4 regions of the Streptomyces sp. NPDC000134 genome follow, and region 1 is predicted to be linked to each of the others. Evidence: riboswitches for the same ligand, from Rfam matches in the RefSeq annotation. Region 1 holds a riboswitch; each other region holds the start of a gene.

Region 1 (5,445 bases):
TCGGGCCGGAGGCCCATCTCGTTCATCTGGTAGACGATGCGGCGGTGCACCGGCTTCAGGCCGTCCCGGGCGTCCGGCAGGGCACGCGAGTAGATGACCGAGTACGCGTACTCGAGGAACGAGCCCTGCATCTCGTCGACGACGTCGATGTCGAGGATCTTCTCCTCGTACGCGTCGTCGGGCGGCGGGGTCTTCGTACTGCGGCGGGCCATCGCTGCCGGCTCCTTGCTGAAGCGTGAACGGTGATCTGACGCGGTCCATTGTGGACCGCGGCACTGACAGCGACCGACCAGGACCCGTCGCGGGCAGTCGGCCCGGTGCTGCCCGCAGGGTACGCCCTCGGGCCCGCCGACCCGGTATCCGCGTTCTCGCTCTGGGCGTAGCGGCACCGGGAACCGCGCCGGTCGTCCGCGCGCTTGCATACAGTGGCAGGACCGGCAGGAATGGCGCGGTTCCGACCGGTGAACCAGCACAGTGAATCCGTCTAGGTTTCCGCGATCGAAGGGACGTACATGCCCATGGGTCACACGGCCACCGCCGAGGCAGGCTCCGGCGGCCTGACAGCGACCGAGCACCGCCTGGCCAACGGCCTGCGCGTGGTGCTCTCCGAGGACCACCTGACCCCGGTCGCGGCGGTGTGCCTCTGGTACGACGTCGGCTCCCGCCACGAGGTCAAGGGACGCACGGGTCTGGCTCACCTCTTCGAGCACCTGATGTTCCAGGGCTCCGCCCAGGTCAAGGGCAACGGCCACTTCGAACTGGTGCAGGGCGCGGGCGGCTCGCTCAACGGCACCACCAGCTTCGAGCGCACCAACTACTTCGAGACCATGCCCGCCCACCAGTTGGAGCTCGCGCTCTGGCTGGAGGCCGACCGCATGGGCTCCCTGCTGGCCGCCCTCGACGAGGAGTCGATGGAGAACCAGCGCGACGTCGTCAAGAACGAACGCCGCCAGCGCTACGACAATGTGCCCTACGGCACCGCGTTCGAGAAGCTCACCGCCCTCTCCTACCCGGCGGGCCACCCCTACCACCACACGCCGATCGGCTCCATGGCCGACCTCGACGCGGCCACCCTGGAGGACGCCCGCGCGTTCTTCCGCACCTACTACGCGCCGAACAACGCGGTGCTGTCGGTGGTCGGCGACATCGACCCCGAGCGGACCCTGGAGTGGATCGAGAAGTACTTCGGCTCCATCCCCTCGCACGACGGCAAGCCCGCCCCCCGGGACGGCACGCTGCCCGACATCATCGGCGAGGAACTGCGCGAGGTCGTCGAGGAGGAGGTCCCCGCGCGTGCCCTGATGGCCGCCTACCGCCTGCCGCACGACGGCACGCGCGCCTGCGACGCGGCCGACCTCGCGCTCACCGTCCTCGGCGGCGGCGAGTCCTCCCGGCTCTACAACCGGCTGGTGCGCCGCGACCGTACGGCGGTGGCCGCCGGGTTCGGCCTGCTGCGCCTGGTCGGGGCGCCCTCGCTGGGCTGGCTGGACGTGAAGACCTCCGGCGACGTCGAGGTGCCGGTCATCGAGGCCGCCATCGACGAGGAGCTGGCCCGCTTCGCCGAGGAGGGGCCCACCGCCGAGGAGATGGAGCGCGCCCAGGCCCAGTTGGAGCGCGAGTGGCTGGACCGCCTGGGCACGGTCGCGGGCCGCGCGGACGAACTGTGCCGGTACGCCGTCCTGTTCGGCGACCCGCAGCTCGCCCTCGGCGCGGTGGGACGGGTCCTGGAGGTGACCGCGGAAGAGGTCCAGGAGGTCGCCAAGGCCCGGCTGCGGCCCGACAACCGCGCGGTGCTCGTCTACGAGCCGACCGCGCCCGAAGCCGCCGACGCCGACGCCACCGACGAGACCGAGGAGGAGGCCAAGTGACCGAGCTGGCCCCCATGGAGTTCCACCCCCAGCCGCAGGCCGGCGAGCCCAAGCCCTGGGCGTTCCCCGCCCCCGGGCGCGGCACGCTGCCCAACGGGCTGACGGTCCTGCGCTGCGACCGCCCCGGCCAGCAGGTCGTCGCCGTCGAGGTCCTCGTGCACGCCCCGCTGGACGCCGAGCCGGCCGGTCTCGACGGCGTCGCCACCGTCATGGCGCGGGCCTTCTCGGAGGGCACGGACAAGCACTCCGCCGAGGAGTTCGCCGCCGAGCTGGAGCGCTGCGGCGCCACCCTCGACTCGCACGCCGACCACCCCGGCGTACGGCTCAGCCTGGAGGTGCCGGCCTCCCGCCTGGTCAAGGCGCTCGGCCTGGTCGCGGACGCCCTCAGGGCGCCCGCCTTCGCCGACAGCGAGGTCGAGCGGCTGGTCCGCAACCGGCTGGACGAGATCCCGCACGAGCTGGCCAACCCCGGGCGCCGGGCCGCCATGGAGCTGTCCAAGGAGCTGTTCCCGGCGGACTCGCGGATGTCGCGTCCCCGCCAGGGCAGCGCGAAGACGGTGGCGAACATCGACGCCGCGGCCGTACGCGCCTTCTACGAGAAGCACGTCCGCCCGGCCACCGCCACCGCCGTGGTCGTCGGCGACCTCACCGGCCTGGACCTCGACGCGCTGCTCGCCGACACGCTCGGCGCCTGGACCGGCTCGGCGGCCGAGCCCCGGCCCGTGCCGTCGGTGACCGCCGACGACACCGGCCGGGTCGTCATCGTGGACCGGCCCGGCGCCGTGCAGACGCAGTTGCTGATCGGCCGCACCGGCCCGGACCGCCACGACCGCGTCTGGCCCGCCCAGGTGCTCGGCACGTACTGCCTGGGCGGCACCCTCACCTCCCGCCTGGACCGCGTCCTGCGCGAGGAGAAGGGCTACACCTACGGCGTCCGGGCGTTCGGCCAGGTGCTGCGCTCCGCGCCGGACGGCACCGGCACCGCGATGCTCGCCATCAGCGGCTCGGTGGACACGCCGAACACCGGACCGGCCCTCCAGGACCTGTGGACGGTGCTGCGCACGCTCGCCGCCGAGGGCCTCACCGACGCCGAACGCGACGTCGCCGTGCAGAACCTGGTGGGCGTGGCGCCGCTGCGCTACGAGACCGCGGCGGCTGTCGCGAGCACGCTGGCCGACCAGGTCGAGCAGCACCTGCCCGACGACTACCAGGCGACGCTGTACCAGCAACTCGCCGCGACCGGCACGGTCGAGGCCACCGCGGCGGTCGTGAACGCCTTCCCGGTCGACCGCCTGGTGACCGTCCTGGTCGGCGACGCGGCCAGGATCAAGGAGCCCGTCGAGGCCCTCGGCATCGGCGAAGTCACCGTGGTGGCGGCCGAGTAGCGCCAGGCGCGCCTTACGGCCCCGGTGACCCTCGTGTCGCCGGGGCCGCCTTTTGTCCGGATTGGGGGAGAGGTTGCCCCTCTGGGCTGTGGGATGCGCTACAAAACGTCTGTTGCGTTTGGGAATTGAACGCGGGCCCGCTTAGCGTCTTCCGGGCTGTCCGTCAGGCAGTGCGCCGCACCCGCGGCACCGGACAGCCATCGCCGAGTCCCCGTACGGCGCGAGCCAGGGGAGCCGGGGACCCACCGCAGTCCCTGGGGTGAATCGGACGCCCGCGCCCAGCGAGGGGGTCCGTAGGAGACCTTCCTGCTCCGAACCCGTCAGCTAACCCGGTAGGCGAGAGGGAAGGAAAGGACGAGCCCGTACATGGCGTTCACGCGCGCCACCGGCAAGCACCGCCGGCCCGGCCGGCTGCACCGCACCACCGCCCGCGCGGCGGGCGTCGCGGCCCTCGCCACCACCGGAGTGGTAGGCACCCTCGCGGCCCCGGCCCTGGCCGCCGAGCCCGCCCCCGAGCAGACCGGCCTCACCCCGGTCGTCACCATCGGCGACTCCATAGCCGAGCAGATAGACGCCCAGGCCGCCGCCCAGCGCCTGGCCGCCGAAGAGGCCGCCGCCGAGCGCGCGGCCGAGGAGGCGGCGCGCGAACGGGCCGCCGAAGCGGCCGAGAAGGCCGCCCAGCAGGCCCGCGAGGACAAGGAGCGCGCCGCCCGGGAGGCCGAGCGCAAGCGCCTGACCGCCTATGTGGCGCCGATCAGCGCCTCCTACGTGTCGACCGCCTACCAGGCCAGCAGCGGCCTGTGGTCCTCCGGCAGCCACACCGGGATCGACTTCCACGCGGCGTCCGGCACCTCCGTCCACGCGGTCGGGGCCGGTACCGTCGTCGAGGCCGGCTGGGGCGGTGCGTACGGCAATCAAGTCGTGATCAAGATGCATGACGGTACGTACACCCAGTACGGACATCTGTCGTCCATCGGGGTGTCGGTGGGCCAGACCGTCACCCCCGGCCAGCAGATCGCCCTCTCCGGCGCCACCGGCAACGTCACCGGGGCGCACCTGCACTTCGAGGCCCGCACCTCCCCGGAGTACGGCTCGGACATCGACCCCGTGGCCTACCTCCGCTCCCACGGCGTCGACGTCTGACGCCACCGGCACCGCCACCCCCCTCCACGCAGCCCCGGTTCCTCCCCAGAGAGCCGGGGCTTTCGGCGTTCCCGGGCGCTTCCCGTGACCCCGCTACGCCCGCCCTTTCCGGCGTCCCGCTGTCCAAAAAATATCCATGGATTCCGGATGCCCGTCGGAAATTCCCGCGCACTGCCATAGAGTCGCTGAACAGGCGTCAATCGCCGACGTTTCACGGGGATTAAGGCGGAGGTCGGTCATGCGTATTCCGGCGCACTCGGTATGCACGGCGATCCGGGACGACATCGTCGCCGGTGTCTACGAGCGCGGCAGCCGGCTCACCGAGGAACTGCTCGCCCGCCGCTACGGCGTCTCCCGCGTCCCCGTGCGCGAGGCGCTGCGCACCCTGGAGGCGGAGGGCTTCGTGGTGACCCGGCGGCACGCGGGCGCGTGCGTGGCCGAACCGACCGAGCAGGAGGCCGCCGACCTACTGGAGATGCGCCTGCTGCTGGAGCCCCTCGGCGCCGCGCGGGCCGCCCAGCGCCGCACCGAGGCCCACCTCAAAGTGCTGCGCGGCCTGGTCAGACTGGGGCAGGAGCGGGCCAGGCGGGGCCACAGCGAGGACCTGCGCTCCCTGGGGGGCTGGTTCCACGAGACGCTCGCCCAGGCCGCGGGCAGCGCCGCCCTGACCGCCACGCTGACCCAGTTGCGGCACCGCATCGCCTGGATGTACGCCGTGGACGCGCCGGCCAGCCCGGTCGACTCCTGGGCCGAGCACGGCGCGATCGTCGACGCGGTGGCCCGCGGCGACGGCGAGCGTGCGCGGTCGCTCACCGCGCTGCACGCCGAGCGGTCGACGGCGGTCCACCGGCTGCGCTTCGGTCCCGGTGCCGACCGGGCGGAGCGTGTGAGGAACTCGCAACATCCAGTAAACACGCCGAGCCTGCGCCATTAACACGGACGCCGTATACAAAGAGGGAGTAATTCTCCGGGGGTTATTTTTGCTGCCCTTTTGCCGCCGCTTCTCAAGACGATGCCGAAAGCATATTCGGGAGCCCGGCGCGAAAAAG
Region 2 (5,445 bases), on a different contig from region 1:
CAGTTGTTCGCTCCGGTGCTGTAGCTGCTGCGCAGCCACCGCACTTCGGGCAGTCGGGTACAGGGAACGTGCCGGGGCAGTGCGGACATGGTGCCTCCTTATGCGCCGGCCGCTGTCGCGGCGATGAATTCCAGTGTGTCGTCGGGCGAAAGGGCGTGTTGTCGAAGGGCGTCGAAGGCCTCGGTATAGGCCTCCAGGTCTTCTTTACGCTCCAGATAGAGGCTACTCGTCAAGTGGTCGAGAACAACTACGTCCAGATCAGAAGTGCTCGAAAATGAGAAGATTACGAAAGAGCCGGTGACGCCGATATGCGCCCCGGCGCCGAACGGCAGCACTTGCAGGCGCACATGGGGCGACCGCCCCGCCTCGATCAGCCGATCGAGCTGGCGGGACATCACTTCCGGCCCGCCCACCTCCCGGCGCAGCACGGCCTCGTCCAGGACGGCGCTCAGCTCCAGCGGAGCCCCGGAGCGCAGCACGTTCTGCCGGGCCAGCCGCACCTCCACCAGCGCGTCCAGCCGTTCCTCGGAGAGCCCGTCCACGGCGGCCCGGGTGACCTCACGGGCGTACTCCGCGGTCTGGAGCAGCCCGGGGACGACGGTGGTCTCCAGCGTGCGCATCGCGTTGGCCTGGGACTCCAGGCTGATGAAGTCCCGGTACGTCGGCGGCAGCACCCCGCGGTAGGCGTGCGACCAGTGCTGCCGCTCCCCGCGGTCCTCCGAGCCCGCCAACACCAGGAGCAACTCCCGTAACTGGGGGTCGACCACGCCGTAGGCGTCCAGCAGCAGCCGTACGTCGGCGGGCTTGGCGCCGCTCGTGCCGGTCTCGATCCGGCTCACCTTGGACTGGTGCCAGCCCACCAGCCGGGCCGCCTCACCGCTGGTGATGCCCGCCGTCGTGCGCAGGGCGCGCAGTTCGGCGCCCAGCTTGCGGCGGCGCACCACCGGACCGTGCTGCATGGACCCCCACTCCCTTACTCCTTATGAGCCGCCGGAAAACGGTCTCGCGTCGCAGAGTTCACCGCTTCGAGCGACAGATATATGCATCTCTTGGTGGATCGCCACCCGTTACCGGGACGGTGATGGCACTCTGGCGACGAAGCACCAGTCCGGGACCGTACTCGAACCATCCGCTCCGTGTCGGACCGCGGTCCCGGCGGAAAGGGACGACCTCGCCATGGCAGACCATCTGGAAGCATCCGTCACTCTGCCGAGCGATCCAGCCTCGGTCTCCGCCGCCCGGACGTACGCGGTCGGCACGCTCACGGAGTGGGGGATGCCGTCGGACACGCAAGTGTCGGACACGGTCCGGCTGATCGTCTCGGAGCTGGCGGCCAACGTGGTGCAGCACACCCTGGGGCTGTCGCCGACCTTCACGGTGCATCTGGCGCTGGACCGGGACGAGAGGCTGTTCATCGGTGTCACGGACAGCCACCCCGGTCTGCCCAAGCGGCTCCCCGCGGCCGTCCAGCAGGACAACGGGCGGGGGCTGGTCATCATCCGCTCCCTCACCGCGGAGTGCGGGGGCCGGTTCCGGGTCCGCCCCACCCGCGGGGGCGGCAAGACGGTCTCGGTCGAACTCCCCTGGTCCGGCCCGCCCGCTCCGGTCCCGGCGAGAGGCCGCGGGAACCGCCGGCGGGCCTGAGGGACACGGCGTCCCGGGCCGGGCGGACGCATGGCCTGCCGCCGTCAGCGGGAGCGGGTGACCGGCGTCCGCCGGGCCGGCACCGGGCGGGACCGGGCGCGGCGGGCGGGGGCCGGGACGCGACGCGGTGCCCGGGGGGCGACCCGCGTGGTGGTATGGGGGGACGCCTCCGAGGCGGCGTTCGAGGGCGCGTTCGGGGCGGCGTCCGAAGAGGTTTCCGCGGACCCCGTCGAGGCGGTCCCGGCACCGCGGTCGGCGGTCAGCCCGGCGCGGCGGACCAGCCGGGGCAGCAGCCCCCACAGCCCCAGGCACGCCAGCAGCGTCGCCGCCCCCGCCGCCAGACCGCCGGCCCGGCCGGTCGTGACGTCCACGACGAGCAGCACGGACCCGGTGAACGCGAAGACCAGGACGCCCAGGCCGGCCGAGGCGAGCCGGGAGGAGACCTGCACGATGCGGGGCTTGGCGCCCTGCTGGAACAGCGAGCGGTGCAGCGCGGCCGGCGCGGTGAACAGCGTCGCGGCCAGCACCACCAGCAGCAGCGTCGCGACGTAGACGGCCCGCTGGAACGTGTCGAGTTCCGTGAAGCGCGAGGTGAAGGCCAGCGACAGCAGGAACGCGAAGAGGATCTGCACCCCCGTCTGGGTGACCCGCAGTTCCTGGAGCAGCTCCACGAAGTTGCGGTCGGCGCGCTGGAGCGGCGTCTCGTTGCGGGCGGTACAGGGACGGTGGTCGGCCATGCCGAACGGGTAACCGCTCGGGCGCGTGTCAAGCCCCCGAGCGGCCCCTACAGGCCCGTACGCGGCCCCGCGACCGTCCGCGACGGTGCGGCGGTCACCTGCGGCCGTACGGGCCCGGCCGGATCACTTGACCCGGCCGTACCAGACGCTCCTGGTCCAGATCTTCTGCAGGCGCACCACGTCCCCGGTCTTCGGGGCGTGCCAGATCTTGCCCTTGCCGGCGTAGATGCCCACGTGGTAGACGCTCCGGCCGGAGTGGAAGAACACCAGGTCCCCGGCCTTGCGGTGGCCGGCGGAGATGTGGCGCGTCTTGTTGTACTGCTGGGCCGCCGTGCGGGGCAGCTTCTTGCCGGCCTTCTTGAACGAGTACAGCGTCAGCCCGGAGCAGTCGAACCGGGACGGCCCGGTGGCCCCGTAGCGGTACGGGGCGCCCTTCTTGGAGGCCGCGATCTTCAGCGCCTTCGTCGCAGGGGCGGCCGCGGCGGCCTCGGCGGCGATGCCGGGAACCACGATCGAGCCGCCGACGGCGGCGATGGTGAGGGCCGAGGCCGTACCGGCACGGGCCATGAGCGACGGGACACGATTGAGCGCAGTCATGCGCAACCCTTCGTCAGCCGCCTGTGAAGGATGACCTGTCGGATTCGGGCTGGCGAAGTTGCCCGGCCGCACGAGTGCGGCTTCACCCCAAGGGCTGCTCGGCCCGGCGCCTTCCGCGGAAGACGGCCGTACCGGCGACCCGTCATGCTCGGGTCCTCCACTCCTGCCGATCCACTCCTGTCGACCGGTCATCCGGGCGGCGGCAGGACTCGGCGTCCGCCCGGATCGCCCCGCCGCTGCGGCGGGGTCTTGTCGTCAGTCAGGGATCTTGACGCACTTACGTCCGAAATTCCCAACGGAACCGGGGATTTGTGTTGTTACTCACCACTCACCCGTTCGGGTGGAAGTCGCTCTGTTCGACCCGGCGGCGCGGCGGCCGGGGCTCCCCGGACCAGCGGCGGAGCGGCTCTTCGCGCTGGTGGGGCACGCGCGTCGCGCAAGCCGGAGGGGCCCGGAGAACGGCGTGTGCGTACGCCGAAAGGCCGTACCCCGTTCGGCCCTGACCGCCCCCGATCCGGACACCCCGCGCGGCGGTCCGGGCGGGCGCCGCGCCAACTGCCGCCGGACGGCGGCGGGGTGCCCCCCCGGCACGCCGCGCCGCCGACCGGAGCGGGCCGTCCCGACGTCACAGATGACGTACCGGCGGCTCCGGGTCAGGTCCAGGCAAAAGGACTATCAAGAAGTAACCCGGAGCAACGGACCTTGATCATTACTGGGTTAACGTGACCGAAACGCGGCGCAACTAGCCTGCGGACCCGGTCACCTGCGACTTCTCCCCGGTGGCCGCGCGGCAGCCGGACCCGTCGCGGTCCGGTGCGAAGACTGTGAGGTGGGACGTGCAACTGACCCCGCACGAGCAAGAGCGGCTGCTCATCCATGTGGCGGCCGACGTCGCCGAGAAGCGCCGGGCCCGAGGGGTGAAGCTCAATCACCCCGAGGCGGTCGCCCTCATCACCTCGCACGTCCTGGAAGGCGCCCGGGACGGCCGCACGGTCGCGGAACTGATGGCCTCCGGACGCCGGTTGCTCACCCGTGACGACGTCATGGAGGGCATCCCGGAGATGATCCACGACGTCCAGGTCGAGGCCACCTTCCCGGACGGCACCAAGCTCGTCACCGTCCACGACCCGATCGTCTGAGGGGGAACGCCGTGATTCCCGGAGAGATCCTCTTCGCCGACGGGCCGATCGTCTACAACGAGGGCCGCGAGGTCACCCGGCTGACCGTCCTCAACGCCGCCGACCGGCCCGTGCAGGTCGGCTCGCACTACCACTTCGCCGAGGCCAACCCCGGCCTGGACTTCGACCGCGCCGCGGCGCGCGGCAAGCGGCTCGACATCCCCGCCGGCACCGCCGTCCGGTTCGAGCCCGGCATCCCCGTCGACGTCGGACTCGTCCCCCTCGCGGGCGCCCGGACCGTGCCCGGACTGCGCGGGGAGACCGGAGGTGCCCTCGATGCCTGAGATCTCCCGCCCCGCCTACGCCGACCTGTTCGGCCCCACCGCCGGCGACCGCATCCGGCTCGCCGACACCGACCTGCTGATCGAGATCGAGGAGGACCGCTCCGGCGGCCCCGGACACTCCGGCGAGGAGGCCGTGTTCGGCGGCGGCAAGGTCATCCGCGAGTCCATGGGCCAGTCCCGGGCCACCCGCGCCGAGGGCACCCCCGACACCGTCATCACCGGCGTGGTGATCGTCGACCACTGGGGCATCATCAAGGCCGACGTCGGCATCCGCGACGGCCGGATCACCGGCATCGGCAAGGCCGGCAACCCCGACACCATGGACGGCGTCCACCCCGACCTCGTCATCGGCCCCGAGACCGAGATCATCGCCGGCAACGGGCGAATCCTGACCGCCGGTGCCGTCGACGCGCACGTGCACTTCATCTGCCCGCAGGTCGCCGACGAGGCGCTCGCGTCCGGCATCACCACCCTGGTCGGCGGCGGTACCGGACCGGCCGAGGGCTCCAAGGCGACCACGGTCACCCCCGGGCCCTGGCACCTCGCCCGGATGCTGGAGGCGATGGAGGCCTACCCCGTCAACGTCGGCCTGCTCGGCAAGGGCAACACCGTCTCCCACGAGGCGATGCTCTCCCAGATCCGGGGCGGCGCGGTCGGCCTGAAGATCCACGAGGACTGGGGCGCGACGCCCGCCGCCATCGACGCGGCCCTCACCGTCGCCGACGCCACCGGGGCGCAGGTCGCCATCCACACCGACACCCTCAACGAGGCCGGTTTCGTGGGCGACACGCTCGCCGCGATCGGCGGGCGCGGCATCCACGCCTACCACACCGAGGGCGCGGGCGGCGGTCACGCGCCCGACATCATGACCGTGGTCTCCGAGCCGCACGTGCTGCCCAGCTCCACCAACCCGACCCGGCCGTTCACCGTCAACACCGTCGAGGAGCACCTCGACATGCTGATGGTCTGCCACCACCTCAACCCGGCCGTCCCCGAGGACCTCGC
Region 3 (5,445 bases), on a different contig from region 1:
GCCGGTGACGACCTCGGGCTCGACGCCGAGGATGTCCAGGACGCCGCGGACGAACTCGTCGCGGTTCTCGGCGTCGCGGGAGGCGGAGGTGGCCACGAACCGCACCTTCTCGGCGCCGTGCTCCTTGATGACCGCGGCGTACTCGCGGCAGGCCGCGAAGGTGCGCTCCAGGGCCTCGGGGGCGAGCCGGCCGGTGCGGTCGACGCCCTGGCCGAGGCGGACGATGGTCATCCGCCGGTCCAGGTCGGTGAGCGTGCCGGTGGCCGGGTCGATGTCCGCGACCAGCAGCCGGATGGAGTTCGTACCGCAGTCGACGGCGGCGACCCGGGTCACTCGGCGTCCTCCTCGTCCGTGACCGTCACGCACGGCCCCTTGCGCCACCACTCGGGCAGCATGGCGATCGCCTCGTCGCCCAGCGGGTTGACCCCGGGGCCGGCCGCCAGCGAGTGGGCGACCAGGACGTGCAGGCACTTGACCCGGTCGGGCATCCCGCCCGCGCTGGGGAAGCCGGTCAGCTCCTCGATCTCGTCGCGGCGCCGGATGTAGTCCTCGTGCGCGGCCCGGTAGGCGGCGGCCAGTTCGGGGTCGGCGGCCAGCCGCTCGGTCATCTCCTTCATCACCCCGTCGGCCTCCAGGGTGCCGATCGCGGAGGCGGCCCTGGGGCACGTCAGGTAGTACAGCGTGGGGAACGGCGTGCCGTCGGGCAGCCTCGGGGCGGTCTCCACGACGTCCGGCTGCCCGCACGGGCACCGGTGCGCGATGGCGCGCAGTCCGCGGGGCGGTCGCCCGAGCTGCTGCTGGAACGCCGCGACGTCCGCGTCGGTGGGCTCGGTGCGCCCGGTGGGCGGCGGAGGGGTCTGCATGGCTGTCTTCTGCTGGTCTTCCTGTGGGTTCACTGACGGGCGGCGTCGGCCTTGTCGACCGCTTCCCAGACGTTGCGGTACCAGGGGCGGTCGGCGGCCCCGAGACCGGCGCGGGTCTGCCGGGCCGCGGCCGGGTCGATGACGATGTAACCCGTCTCGCCCGGCATCACGTAGTGCAGCCGCAGCCGGATCTGCTGTTCGGCGTACGCGTCGTCCTGCCAGCGTGCCTTGAGGTCGCGCAGTTGCTCGACGCGCTGGCGGGCCTGCTGCTTCTCCCGCTGGAGGTCGGCGATCTCGGCGCGCTGGGCGACGTACTGCCGTATCGGGTAGGCGAGCGCCACCACCAGGGAGCAGACCACCATCGCCAGCAGCGCCGCCCGGCCGGTCAGCCGGGAGCGGCGGGCCTGGCGGCGGGTCTGCGAGCGGTAGACCCGGGCCGCGGTCTGCTCGCCGAGCAGCCGGAGCCTGGTCGTGGTGGAGAAACGGTCCCGGTCCTTCACGGCCATCCGCCTTCCGCCTCCCGTCCACGCGCGTACGTCCCCGCACACGGTACGGGACCGGGTGCGGGGACGTACGGACGACTCTGCCTCCGAGGGGCAGGTCAGCCCTTGCTGTGCCTACTGGTTCGCAGAGCGGAACCGGGGGAAGGCGCTACGGCCGGCGTACACCGCGGCGTCGTCCAGGATCTCCTCGATGCGCAGGAGCTGGTTGTACTTGGCGACGCGCTCGGAGCGGGCCGGGGCGCCGGTCTTGATCTGGCCGCAGTTGGTGGCGACGGCCAGGTCGGCGATGGTGACGTCCTCGGTCTCGCCGGAGCGGTGGGACATCATGCACTTGAAGCCGCTGCGCTGGGCCAGCTCCACGGCGTCCAGGGTCTCGGTCAGCGAACCGATCTGGTTGACCTTGACCAGCAGGGCGTTGGCCGCGCCCTCCTCGATGCCGCGGGCCAGGCGCTCGGGGTTGGTGACGAACAGGTCGTCACCGACGAGCTGGACCTTGTCGCCGAGCTTGTCGGTGATGGTCTTCCAGCCCTCCCAGTCGTCCTCGAACAGCGGGTCCTCGATGGAGACCAGCGGGTAGGCGTCGACCAGCTCGGCGTAGTACTCGGTCATCTCGGCCGCCGAGCGCTCCTTGCCCTCGAAGGTGTAGACGCCGTCCTTGTAGAACTCGGAGGCGGCCACGTCGAGGGCGAGGGCGATCTGCTCGCCGGGGGTGTAGCCGGCTTCCTTGATCGCTTCGAGGATGAGGTCGAGGGCCTCGCGGTTGGAGCCGAGGTTCGGGGCGAAGCCGCCCTCGTCGCCGAGGCCGGTGGCCAGGCCCTTGTTCTTCAGGACCTTCTTGAGGGTGTGGTAGACCTCGGCGCCCCAGCGCAGCGCCTCGGAGAAGGACTCCGCGCCGATCGGGGCGATCATGAACTCCTGGATGTCCACGTTGGAGTCGGCGTGCGAGCCGCCGTTCAGGATGTTCATCATCGGCACCGGCAGCAGGTGCGCGTTGGGACCGCCCAGGTAGCGGAAGAGCGGGAGGTCGCTGGCCTCGGAGGCGGCGTGGGCGACGGCGAGGGAGACGCCGAGGATGGCGTTGGCGCCGAGGGAGCCCTTGTTGTCGGTGGCGTCCAGGTCGAACATGGCCTGGTCGATCAGCCGCTGCTCGGTGGCGTCGTAGCCGACCAGCTCCGGGCCGATCTGCTCGATGACGGCGAGGACGGCCTTCTCGACACCCTTGCCGAGGTAGCGGCTCGCGTCGCCGTCGCGCAGCTCGATGGCCTCGAAGGCGCCGGTGGAGGCGCCGGACGGGACGGCGGCACGACCCGTGCTGCCGTCGTCGAGGCCGACCTCGACCTCGACCGTGGGGTTGCCTCGGGAGTCCAGGATTTCCCGGGCTACGACGACGTCGATGGACGGCACGAGCATCTCCTTCTTGGGATGTGACGCGGGGCGGCCGGTCCGCGGTTGGCTGTCGCGGGCGCGGCCGTGTGGCTCTGCGGGATGAGCCTAACCGGCTCCGGCCGATCGGCCAGCCGGTCACCCACCCCTGTGGCAGAACCGAGCGTAGATTGTTTCCGAACGGAACAAAAGAGGGGCGGGTCCCCGGACATGACCCCGCCCCGGTGCGTACGGGGGAACACGCACCGGGGCGGGGAGTCCTGCCGGACCCGCGGGTCCTACTTCAGGTGGAGCTGCTGACCGGGGTAGATCAGGTCGGCGTCGTCGACGATGTCGTCGTTCAGCTCGAACAGCTTCGCCCAGCCGCCCGCGACGTCGTGCGCCTTGGCGATGGTGCTCAGGGTGTCGCCCTTGACCACCTTGTACTCGCCGTCACCCTTCTCGACCTTCTTGCCGGTCGGGGTGGTGACCGTCTTCCCGGTCTGCTTTTGCTGGGTCTGGGCGGGGCGCTCCTGGGAGCGGGAGGCGGGCTGCTCCTGGGTCTCCCGGGTGGTCGCGGTGGACCCGCCGCCCTGGCTGCCGCCGTCCTGGCCGCCGGTGCTCTGGCCGCCGCCCTGGTTCTGGCTCTCGGTGGCGCCGCCGCCGGTGTACCCGGCGCCCGACAGGCCGGTGCCGCAGTTCGGCCAGGCGCCCTTGCCCTGGGCCGCGAGGACCTTCTCGGCGACCTGGATCTGCTGGGCCTTGCCGGCCTGGTCGGCGGTGGCGGCGTACTGGGTGCCGCCGTACGCGGCCCAGGTGGAGGCGGAGAACTGCAGACCGCCGTAGTAGCCGTTGCCGGTGTTGATGGACCAGTTGCCGCCCGACTCGCACTGGGCGACGGCGTCCCACTCGGACTCGGTGGCGGCGGAGGCGTTGCCGGCCGCCATCAGCGGAGCGGCGACGGCGGCACCGGTGACACCGGCGATGGCGATGGCCCGGGTGGCCTTGGACGGGCGACGGTGCTTGCCCTTGCTGGAGAACAGCATGGTGGAGATCCCCTCACCGACGCCTGCGAGGTGAGCTGTCGGGTTCGGGCCGGTTGAGTTGCCCGGCCGGGTCCCTCACGGGAGCCGGCTTCACCCCTAGCCGCTCCGGTTCAACTGCCCGGTGCGGCGCCTACCTTGGGTCCCCCGCTCCTGCCTACGGCGCTTGACGCGACGACTGTTCCCGGACTGCCGCTGGCAGGATTCGGCGTTGCGGCGGCCGGGGCCCGCGGTGGCGAGCGATCACGACCGTAGTCACGCCCGCGGCGGATTTTCAAAGACGATCACGACTTCTGAGACCTATCTCTCACCGCGTTTATACCGGACATCAAGTGTCAATCGCGGCGCGAACTCCCGTTACTTTTCGCCCGATTCGACATCCACTGCAAGCTTCTGACCGGGCAGGATGTGGTCCGGATCGGCGCCGACGGTCTCCTTGTTCCCGGCGTAGAGGGAGTGCCATCCCCCGCTCAGCTCAAGGGAGTCGGCGATGCCCCAGAGGCTGTCGCCGGTACGCACGGTGTACGACCCGTCCTGGACCTCTCGCGTCACACCGTCCCCGCGCGAAGCGTGCCGCCCGGTGGTACGGCCGTCGGCGGCGTCCTCGTCGGCGGTGCCGCCGCGATGGCGTCCGGTGCCGGAGTCGGTGGTGCCGGTGAGCTGTGAAGCACCGGTATCGAGGCCCGAGTTGTCCGAGTCGTCGGGCCTTGTGGTGATGGAGTCGTTCGGGTCGATGGTGGGCTTTTCGGACTCCGAGGACGTGTCGGACTTGGCCGTTTTCTCACTCGTGCCGCTCTTGCGGCTCTTGCTCTTCCCGGCCGGCGTCTCGTCCGACGGGGTGGCCGAGGGCGAGGAGTCGGGGGTCGCCGTCGCCTCGGGGCTCGCGCCGGTCGTCCGGCCGGAGCCGGAGGTGTCCGCCGAGTCCGTTGTGGGCGTTTCGTCCGACGCGCCGTCATCCGTCGTACCGTTCCCGGTGCCGGTGTCCGCCGAGGGCGAGCCGCCGAGCAGTCCGGCGAGCGGGCCGCAGGTCGGCCACGCGGCGATGCCCCGGTCGGCGAGCAGGCTCTCGGCGACCCGTATCTGCTGGGAGCGGCTGGCCTCGTCGGGGCTGGGCGCGTAGGCCAGCCCGCCGTACGCCTCCCAGTCCTTCTGGGACAACTGGAGGCCGCCGTAGTACCCGTTGCCGCTGTTCTGGCTCCAGGCGCCGCCGGTCTCGCACTCGGCGACGCGGTCCCAGGCCGTGCCGTCGGCCGCGTGCGCGCCGGTGGCTCCCAGCAGGGGGATCGCGATGGCGGAGCCGGTGACTCCGGCGGCGACGACCAGGGCCGGGGCCTGGCGGGGGCGACGGTGACGGCCGTTCCCGGAGAGCATGCGGGGACCTTTCGCGAGACAACAGGGGCCCGCGCGGCGGCGGATGGGGCTCGGCGCCGCGCTGATCCGTGAACGTATCGGCACACGATCACTTGTCACAAGTTCATGCCGTGCAGATCACATGGAGATCACAGAAGTGAACGTTCGTCACTTCCGCTCCACCGTCCCGGGTGCGAACGACACCGGCAGGGTGCGCAGCCCGCGCATGATGAGGCCGCCGCGCCAGCGCAGTCCGGCCGGGTCGGCGGCCAGGCGCAGGTCGGGCAGCCGGGTCAGGAGGGTGGCCAGCGCGGTCCGGCCCTC
Region 4 (5,445 bases), on a different contig from region 1:
CCGCCCGACCCGGGCCCCGTGCCCGGCGCGGACCCCCGGTGCGGCTCCGTGGCGGACGCCTCGGCCATCGGCTCCCTCGCTCAGTCGTTCCTGCCAGCCCGGCCGTTCGTGCCGGTCCGGTCGGTCGTGTCGGTCACGCGGGCGTCACTTCGCCGCGTTCGCCGCCTTCACCAGGGCGTCCTTGGTGACCGCACCGGCGTAGACCTTGCCGTCGTCGGTGATCAGGGCGTTGACCAGCCGGGTGCTGAACACCGTACCCGTGCCGAAGTCGCCCTTGACCTGGTCGCCGAGCGAGCCCAGGAAGCCGCCGAGGTCGCCGTCGGCGTCGCCCGTGGGCAGGCCGCCCTCGGCGCCGGTGTCGAAGGCGGCGATCGCGTTCCAGCCCTCGCCGATGATTTTCGCGCCGGCGAGGTCCCCGCCGAGACCCCCGGCCAGTTCCTCCTCGGCCCGCTGCCCGCCCGCGGGGGCCTCGGCCGCTGCCTCGTCGGCCTCGGTGACCTTCGCGCCCTTAGGCGGGGTGAAGTCGAACGTCGACGCGTCCGGCTTCGCGAAGCTGACGTTCGTGAAGCCCGCGTCCACGACGGCCGCGCCGCCGCTCGCCGGGGTGAGCGTGAACTTCAGCGGTGTGCCGGTCTCCGCGTCCACCGACACGGTGATCCGACCGACGGTGGAGCCTTCCTGCCGGGGCTTGACGACCAGCCGGTAGGCGTCGCGGCCGGCGACCTGCGCGGTGCCCTCGACGGTCACGGACGTGGTGCCGTCCACCGCCTTCAGGGCCTCCTCGGTGAGGTCCTTCGGCGTGGCCGGGACCTTCTCGTGCCGCCGGCCGGCGTCGGCGGCGACGGTGGAGTGGTAGACCTCGTTGGACGCGCTGTCGTAGCCCCAGACGTCCTTGCCGTCGTGGATCAGGCTGTACTCGGCGGCGTCCTGGAGCAGCGAGACCTTCTGCCGGTCGGGGCCGTCGGCGGCGACGCGCAGGGTGTGGCTGCCGGTGGCCAGCTCGGTGAGCTTCGCCGAGGGGTCCGCGGCGGAACCGCCGTCCCCGCCGCCGTCCGGGCCGGAGGCCGACGGGGAGCCGGGGCCGCCGGACAGCAGGCCGCTCTCCAGGCCGCCGAGGTCCGGCAGCCCGAGGTCGGTGCTGATGCGGACCGTGCCGGAGAACCGCTCCGTGTCCGACGCGGCCATCTTCTCCAGGAGTTGCTGCGCGGTGAGGTCGGGAAGGTCCGGGTCGCCGGCGTCGGCGAGCGCGGGGACGAGCCCGATCGTCGCCGCGGCGACGCCCATCACCGCGACCGGGACGACGTACCGCGTGGCCTTGCGCCGGCGCGCCGCGCGCCGCTCCTCGGCCTCGGCGGCGGTCGTGCTGCCGTCGGATTCGTACGGTGCCATGTGTGCCCTACCTCCGTCGTCGGCGGCGGCTTTCCTGCGACCTCGCACCGGTCCACCCTGAGCCGCCATTCTCACCCGAATCGGTGAGGATTGGTGTTTTCCGTGGTGACTATCTGACCAAATCGGCTACGGAGAAGCGTCAGACCGCGGGCTCAACTCGATGTACTGCTGCGGTATGACACGAAGGTACGACGCCTCCCCCGACCCGTAGGGGGTGCGGAGGAGACGGGGGCGCCGGGCGGCGGGGTCCGACCGGTCGGCGGCCGGTCGGCGGCGGGATCAGCCCGCCCGGTGGACCACCGCGTCGCAGAGTTCCACCAGCGCGGTCTTCGCGTCGCACTCGCGCAGCGGGGCCAGCGCCGAGCGGGCGTCCTTGGCGTACCGGACCGTGTCGTGCCGGGCCTGCTCCAGCGCGGGGTGGGCGCGCAGCAGGCGCAGCGCCTCGGCGTGCCGGTCGTCGTCGCTCAGGTCGGAGTCGAGCAGCTCGCACAGGGCGAGGTCCTCGGCCAGTCCCAGCCGGGCCGCCCGCTCCCGCAGCCGCAGCACGGGCAGGGTCGGGATGCCCTCGCGCAGGTCGGTGCCGGGGGTCTTGCCCGACTCGTGGGAGTCGGAGGCGATGTCCAGGACGTCGTCGGCGAGCTGGAAGGCGACGCCGAGCCGCTCGCCGTACTGGGTGAGGACGTCCACGACCGTCTCGTCGGCGCCGGACATCATCGCGCCGAAGCGGCAGGAGACGGCGACCAGCGAGCCGGTCTTGCCGCCGAGGACGTCCAGGTAGTGATCGACCGGGTCGCGGCCGTCCTGCGGGCCCGCGGTCTCCAGGATCTGGCCGGTGACCAGCCGCTCGAACGCCAGGGCCTGCACCCGGACCGCCTCCGGGCCGAGGTCGGCGAGGATCTGGGAGGCGCGGGCGAACAGGAAGTCGCCGGTGAGGACGGCCACCGAGTTGCCCCAGCGGGTGTTGGCGCTGGGCACGCCGCGGCGGACCGCGGCCTCGTCCATCACGTCGTCGTGGTACAGCGTGGCGAGGTGGGTCAGCTCCACCACGACGGCCGAGGGCACCACGCCGGGGGCGTAGGGGTCGCCGAACTGGGCCGCGAGCATCACCAGCAGCGGCCGGAAGCGCTTGCCGCCCGCCTTGACCAGGTGCTGGGCGGCCTCCGTGATGAACGGCACCTCGCTCTTGGTTGCCTCAAGCAACCCTTCCTCGACTGCCGCCAATCCGGCCTGGACATCGGCCTCCAGAGCCTGGTCCCGCACGCTCAGCCCGAACGGCCCGACGACGGTCACGTGGGGTCTCCTGTCTGCTGGTGTCTACTGGCGGTCACGCGGTGACGCGGTTTGTCGATAGGTCGCTGCCATCACTCAAGTCAGCGTATCCGGTCACGTTTCGATCGCCGATAGCGCCCACCGTTACATGCTGGTCGGTATCGGATCATGAACGGCATGTTTTTGATCGGTTGATATGTGCGGACATGAATCGACACCGTCGAGCGGCCGGCGCCGCAGCGGCGCCGGGGAGCCCTGGACGATCCCACCACCCTCCCCAACGTCCGGCGACCCGGGAATGTCACCCATTCGACACGCAAACCCCCGTTCCCGCTCCGGCCGCCCGCCCCGCGCCGGTTCCCGGACCCGGAAGCACGTCGGGGGCAGTTGACCCACAGTTGGACCTATTGCCCGATTTGCCGCGCTTGTTGAGGCCAGTGAGTTGGCTCACGCCGGCACCCCCGCGCGCCGCCGCCCGGCGACACCCGTCCTGCCGTTGCCGCACAAGCCAGTTGAGGCTTGGCAGTCGCAAAGGATCAAGCATCCCAAATGCCTCAGACCAAGGTCAACTAGCACGTTGGGTGAATCCAGCACTTGTTCCGGACATGTGCTCTCGCATACGTTCCCGGCCTGTCGGGCGGACGCCGAATCCTGCCACCGCCCGGACCCACCCAATTGACCACCAACTCACGCACGGCAGGAGCGGGGGACCCAGGTAAGCCGCCGCGCCGGTCACCGGACCGGAGCGGCTCGGGGTGAAGCCGTGCCCGTGAGGGCGCGGCCGGGCACCTCCCGCCCGAACCCGACAGCTCACCTCGCAGGCGTAGGAGAGGACCTCACCATGTCTGCTTTCGGCCTCCGGCACCGCGCCGGGACCACCCGTCTCGCCCGCAAGCTCGCCCTCGCCGGCACCGGCGCCGCCGTGCTCGCGCTGCCGGTCCTCGGCGCCGCCTCCGCGTCCGCCGCGCCGGCCGCCGAGACGTCCACCACCGCGGTCACCACCGCCGCCCTGACCGCGGCGAACGGCTACAGCAACAGCCTCGACGGCTGGATTCGCCAGTCGCTCGACATCATGGCCGAGAAGGGCATCCCGGGCTCCTACGACGGCATCTACCGCAACATCATGCGGGAGTCGTCCGGCAACCAGTTCGCGATCAACAACTGGGACATCAACGCCATCAACGGCACCCCCTCCAAGGGCCTGCTCCAGGTGATCGACCCGACCTTCCGGGCGTACCACGTCGAGGGCACCTCCTGGGACCCGTACGACCCGGTCGCCAACATCACCGCGGCCTGCAACTACGCCGCCCAGCGGTACGGCTCCATGGACAACGTCTTCGGCGCCTACTGATCCCGGCGCCCTCGGGGCCTGCCGACCCCGGCGCCTTCCAGGCTCACCGGCCCCGGCCGCGCGCCTCAGGGAAACAGTCGTTCGAGGACGACGGCCACGCCGTCGTCCTCGTTCGACGTGGTGACCTCGTCGGCCACCGCGCGCAGCTCCGGATGGGCGTCGGCCATGGCGACGCCGTGGGCCGCCCAGTGGAACATGGGGATGTCGTTGGGCATGTCCCCGAAGGCGATCGTCCGCTCCGGGCCCGCCCCCAGCCTCTCCGCGGCCAGCGCCAGGCCGGTCGCCTTGGTCACCCCGCACGGCTGCAGCTCCACCGTCCCCGGCCCCGACATGGTGACCGTCGCCAGCGAACCGACCACCGAGCGGGCCGTCGCCGCCAACTCGTCGTCGGACAGCTCCGGGTGGCGCAGCAGCACCTTGCTGATCGGCGCCGCCCACAGGTCGTCGCGCCGGCCGACCCGGACCGCGGGCAGCGCCGGGTGCGGCATCAGATAGCCCGGCTCGATCAGCGTCAGCCCGTCCACGCCGTCCTGGTCGACGGCCGCGTGCACCTGGCCCACCTCGGCCTCGATCTTGCCGAGTGCGGTCTCGGCCAGCTCCCGGTCCAGGGTGACCGACCACAGCAGACGGTCCGCGCCGGCGTCGTACACCTGCGCGCCCTGCCCGCACACCGCGAGCCCCCCGCGGCCGAGGGCGCCCAGCAGGGTCCGCACCCGGGGCGCCGGCCGCCCGGTCACCACCAGATGCCGCGCACCGGCCCGCGCCGCCCGCGCGAGCGCGGCGAGCGACCGGTCGGAGACGGTGTCGTCGCCGCGGAGCAGCGTCCCGTCCAGGTCGGTGGCGACGAGTGCGTAAGCGGTGGGCTGCATGATCAGAGAATACGGACCCCCGGGCCCGCCGACTCATGCTCGTACCGGACCCGTTCGGACGGTGGCGTCTGCCCGAAACCTGACACATCTGCGGGTAAAGGCGGTTGAAACCCTGTGCACCGGTTGGCGGCAACATGCTCCGCTACCTACCGCACTGTCGCCCCGGACGGTACCTTCCTTGTGGCCAGGGGGACTTGATCGGGGGGTCGGGTTGAACGGCGGACACGTTCGGGTGCTGGGGCCGGAGGAGCTGGGCGAGGGGGACCGGGAGCACTGGCGGGAACTGCGCGCCAAGTCGCAGTCGCCGCGCAGTCCCTTCATGGAACCGGAGTTCGCCGTCGCCGTGGGCCGGGTCCGGCCGGCGGCCCGGGTGGCGGTGCTTCACGAGGGCGGTGAGACCGCCGGTTTCCTGCCGTTCGAGCGGGGACCGCTGGGCCAGGGCCGGGCGATCGGCCTCGGCGTCTCGGACCGCCAGGGCGCGGTCCTGCGCCAGGGGCCCGCGCCCGACGCCCGCGCACTGCTGCGGGCCTGCGCGCTGTCCGGCTTCGCCTTCGACAACCTGGAGGA

What was found. A riboswitch is a leader RNA that binds a small molecule or an ion and turns the genes downstream of it on or off. The one in region 1 is predicted to bind cyclic di-AMP.
Region 2: linked by a shared signal. The riboswitch ahead of ACFY32_RS14030 (C40 family peptidase) and the one ahead of ACFY32_RS23770 (M23 family metallopeptidase) in region 1 are both predicted to bind cyclic di-AMP.
Region 3: linked by a shared signal. The riboswitch ahead of ACFY32_RS02870 (transglycosylase family protein) and the one ahead of ACFY32_RS23770 (M23 family metallopeptidase) in region 1 are both predicted to bind cyclic di-AMP.
Region 4: linked by a shared signal. The riboswitch ahead of ACFY32_RS06160 (transglycosylase SLT domain-containing protein) and the one ahead of ACFY32_RS23770 (M23 family metallopeptidase) in region 1 are both predicted to bind cyclic di-AMP.

Annotation. Positions count from the first base shown of each region.
Region 1 covers NZ_JBIAZN010000016.1:81,249-86,693, reverse strand. The annotation lists gene ACFY32_RS23785 (DNA topoisomerase IV subunit A) at 1-212, opposite strand, end outside; gene ACFY32_RS23780 (pitrilysin family protein) at 519-1,868, shown strand; gene ACFY32_RS23775 (M16 family metallopeptidase) at 1,865-3,253, shown strand; cyclic di-AMP (ydaO/yuaA leader) riboswitch at 3,445-3,607, shown strand; gene ACFY32_RS23770 (M23 family metallopeptidase) at 3,620-4,396, shown strand; gene ACFY32_RS23765 (GntR family transcriptional regulator) at 4,635-5,330, shown strand.
Region 2 covers NZ_JBIAZN010000008.1:120,564-126,008, forward strand. The annotation lists gene ACFY32_RS14010 (DUF397 domain-containing protein) at 1-89, opposite strand, end outside; gene ACFY32_RS14015 (helix-turn-helix transcriptional regulator) at 99-959, opposite strand; gene ACFY32_RS14020 (ATP-binding protein) at 1,177-1,644, shown strand; gene ACFY32_RS14025 (DUF6328 family protein) at 1,689-2,381, opposite strand; gene ACFY32_RS14030 (C40 family peptidase) at 2,505-2,978, opposite strand; cyclic di-AMP (ydaO/yuaA leader) riboswitch at 2,982-3,203, opposite strand; gene ACFY32_RS14035 (urease subunit gamma) at 3,815-4,117, shown strand; gene ACFY32_RS14040 (urease subunit beta) at 4,129-4,440, shown strand; gene ACFY32_RS14045 (urease subunit alpha) at 4,433-5,445, shown strand, end outside.
Region 3 covers NZ_JBIAZN010000002.1:89,255-94,699, forward strand. The annotation lists gene ACFY32_RS02850 (exopolyphosphatase) at 1-333, opposite strand, end outside; gene ACFY32_RS02855 (DUF501 domain-containing protein) at 330-863, opposite strand; gene ACFY32_RS02860 (septum formation initiator family protein) at 893-1,369, opposite strand; gene eno (phosphopyruvate hydratase) at 1,481-2,770, opposite strand; gene ACFY32_RS02870 (transglycosylase family protein) at 3,028-3,774, opposite strand; cyclic di-AMP (ydaO/yuaA leader) riboswitch at 3,780-3,946, opposite strand; gene ACFY32_RS02875 (transglycosylase family protein) at 4,129-5,142, opposite strand; gene ACFY32_RS02880 (cytochrome P450) at 5,290-5,445, opposite strand, start outside.
Region 4 covers NZ_JBIAZN010000003.1:289,327-294,771, forward strand. The annotation lists gene ACFY32_RS06145 (ABC transporter ATP-binding protein) at 1-68, opposite strand, end outside; gene ACFY32_RS06150 (outer membrane lipoprotein carrier protein LolA) at 145-1,389, opposite strand; gene ACFY32_RS06155 (polyprenyl synthetase family protein) at 1,669-2,679, opposite strand; cyclic di-AMP (ydaO/yuaA leader) riboswitch at 3,329-3,495, shown strand; gene ACFY32_RS06160 (transglycosylase SLT domain-containing protein) at 3,500-4,009, shown strand; gene ACFY32_RS06165 (Cof-type HAD-IIB family hydrolase) at 4,075-4,878, opposite strand; gene ACFY32_RS06170 (GNAT family N-acetyltransferase) at 5,111-5,445, shown strand, end outside.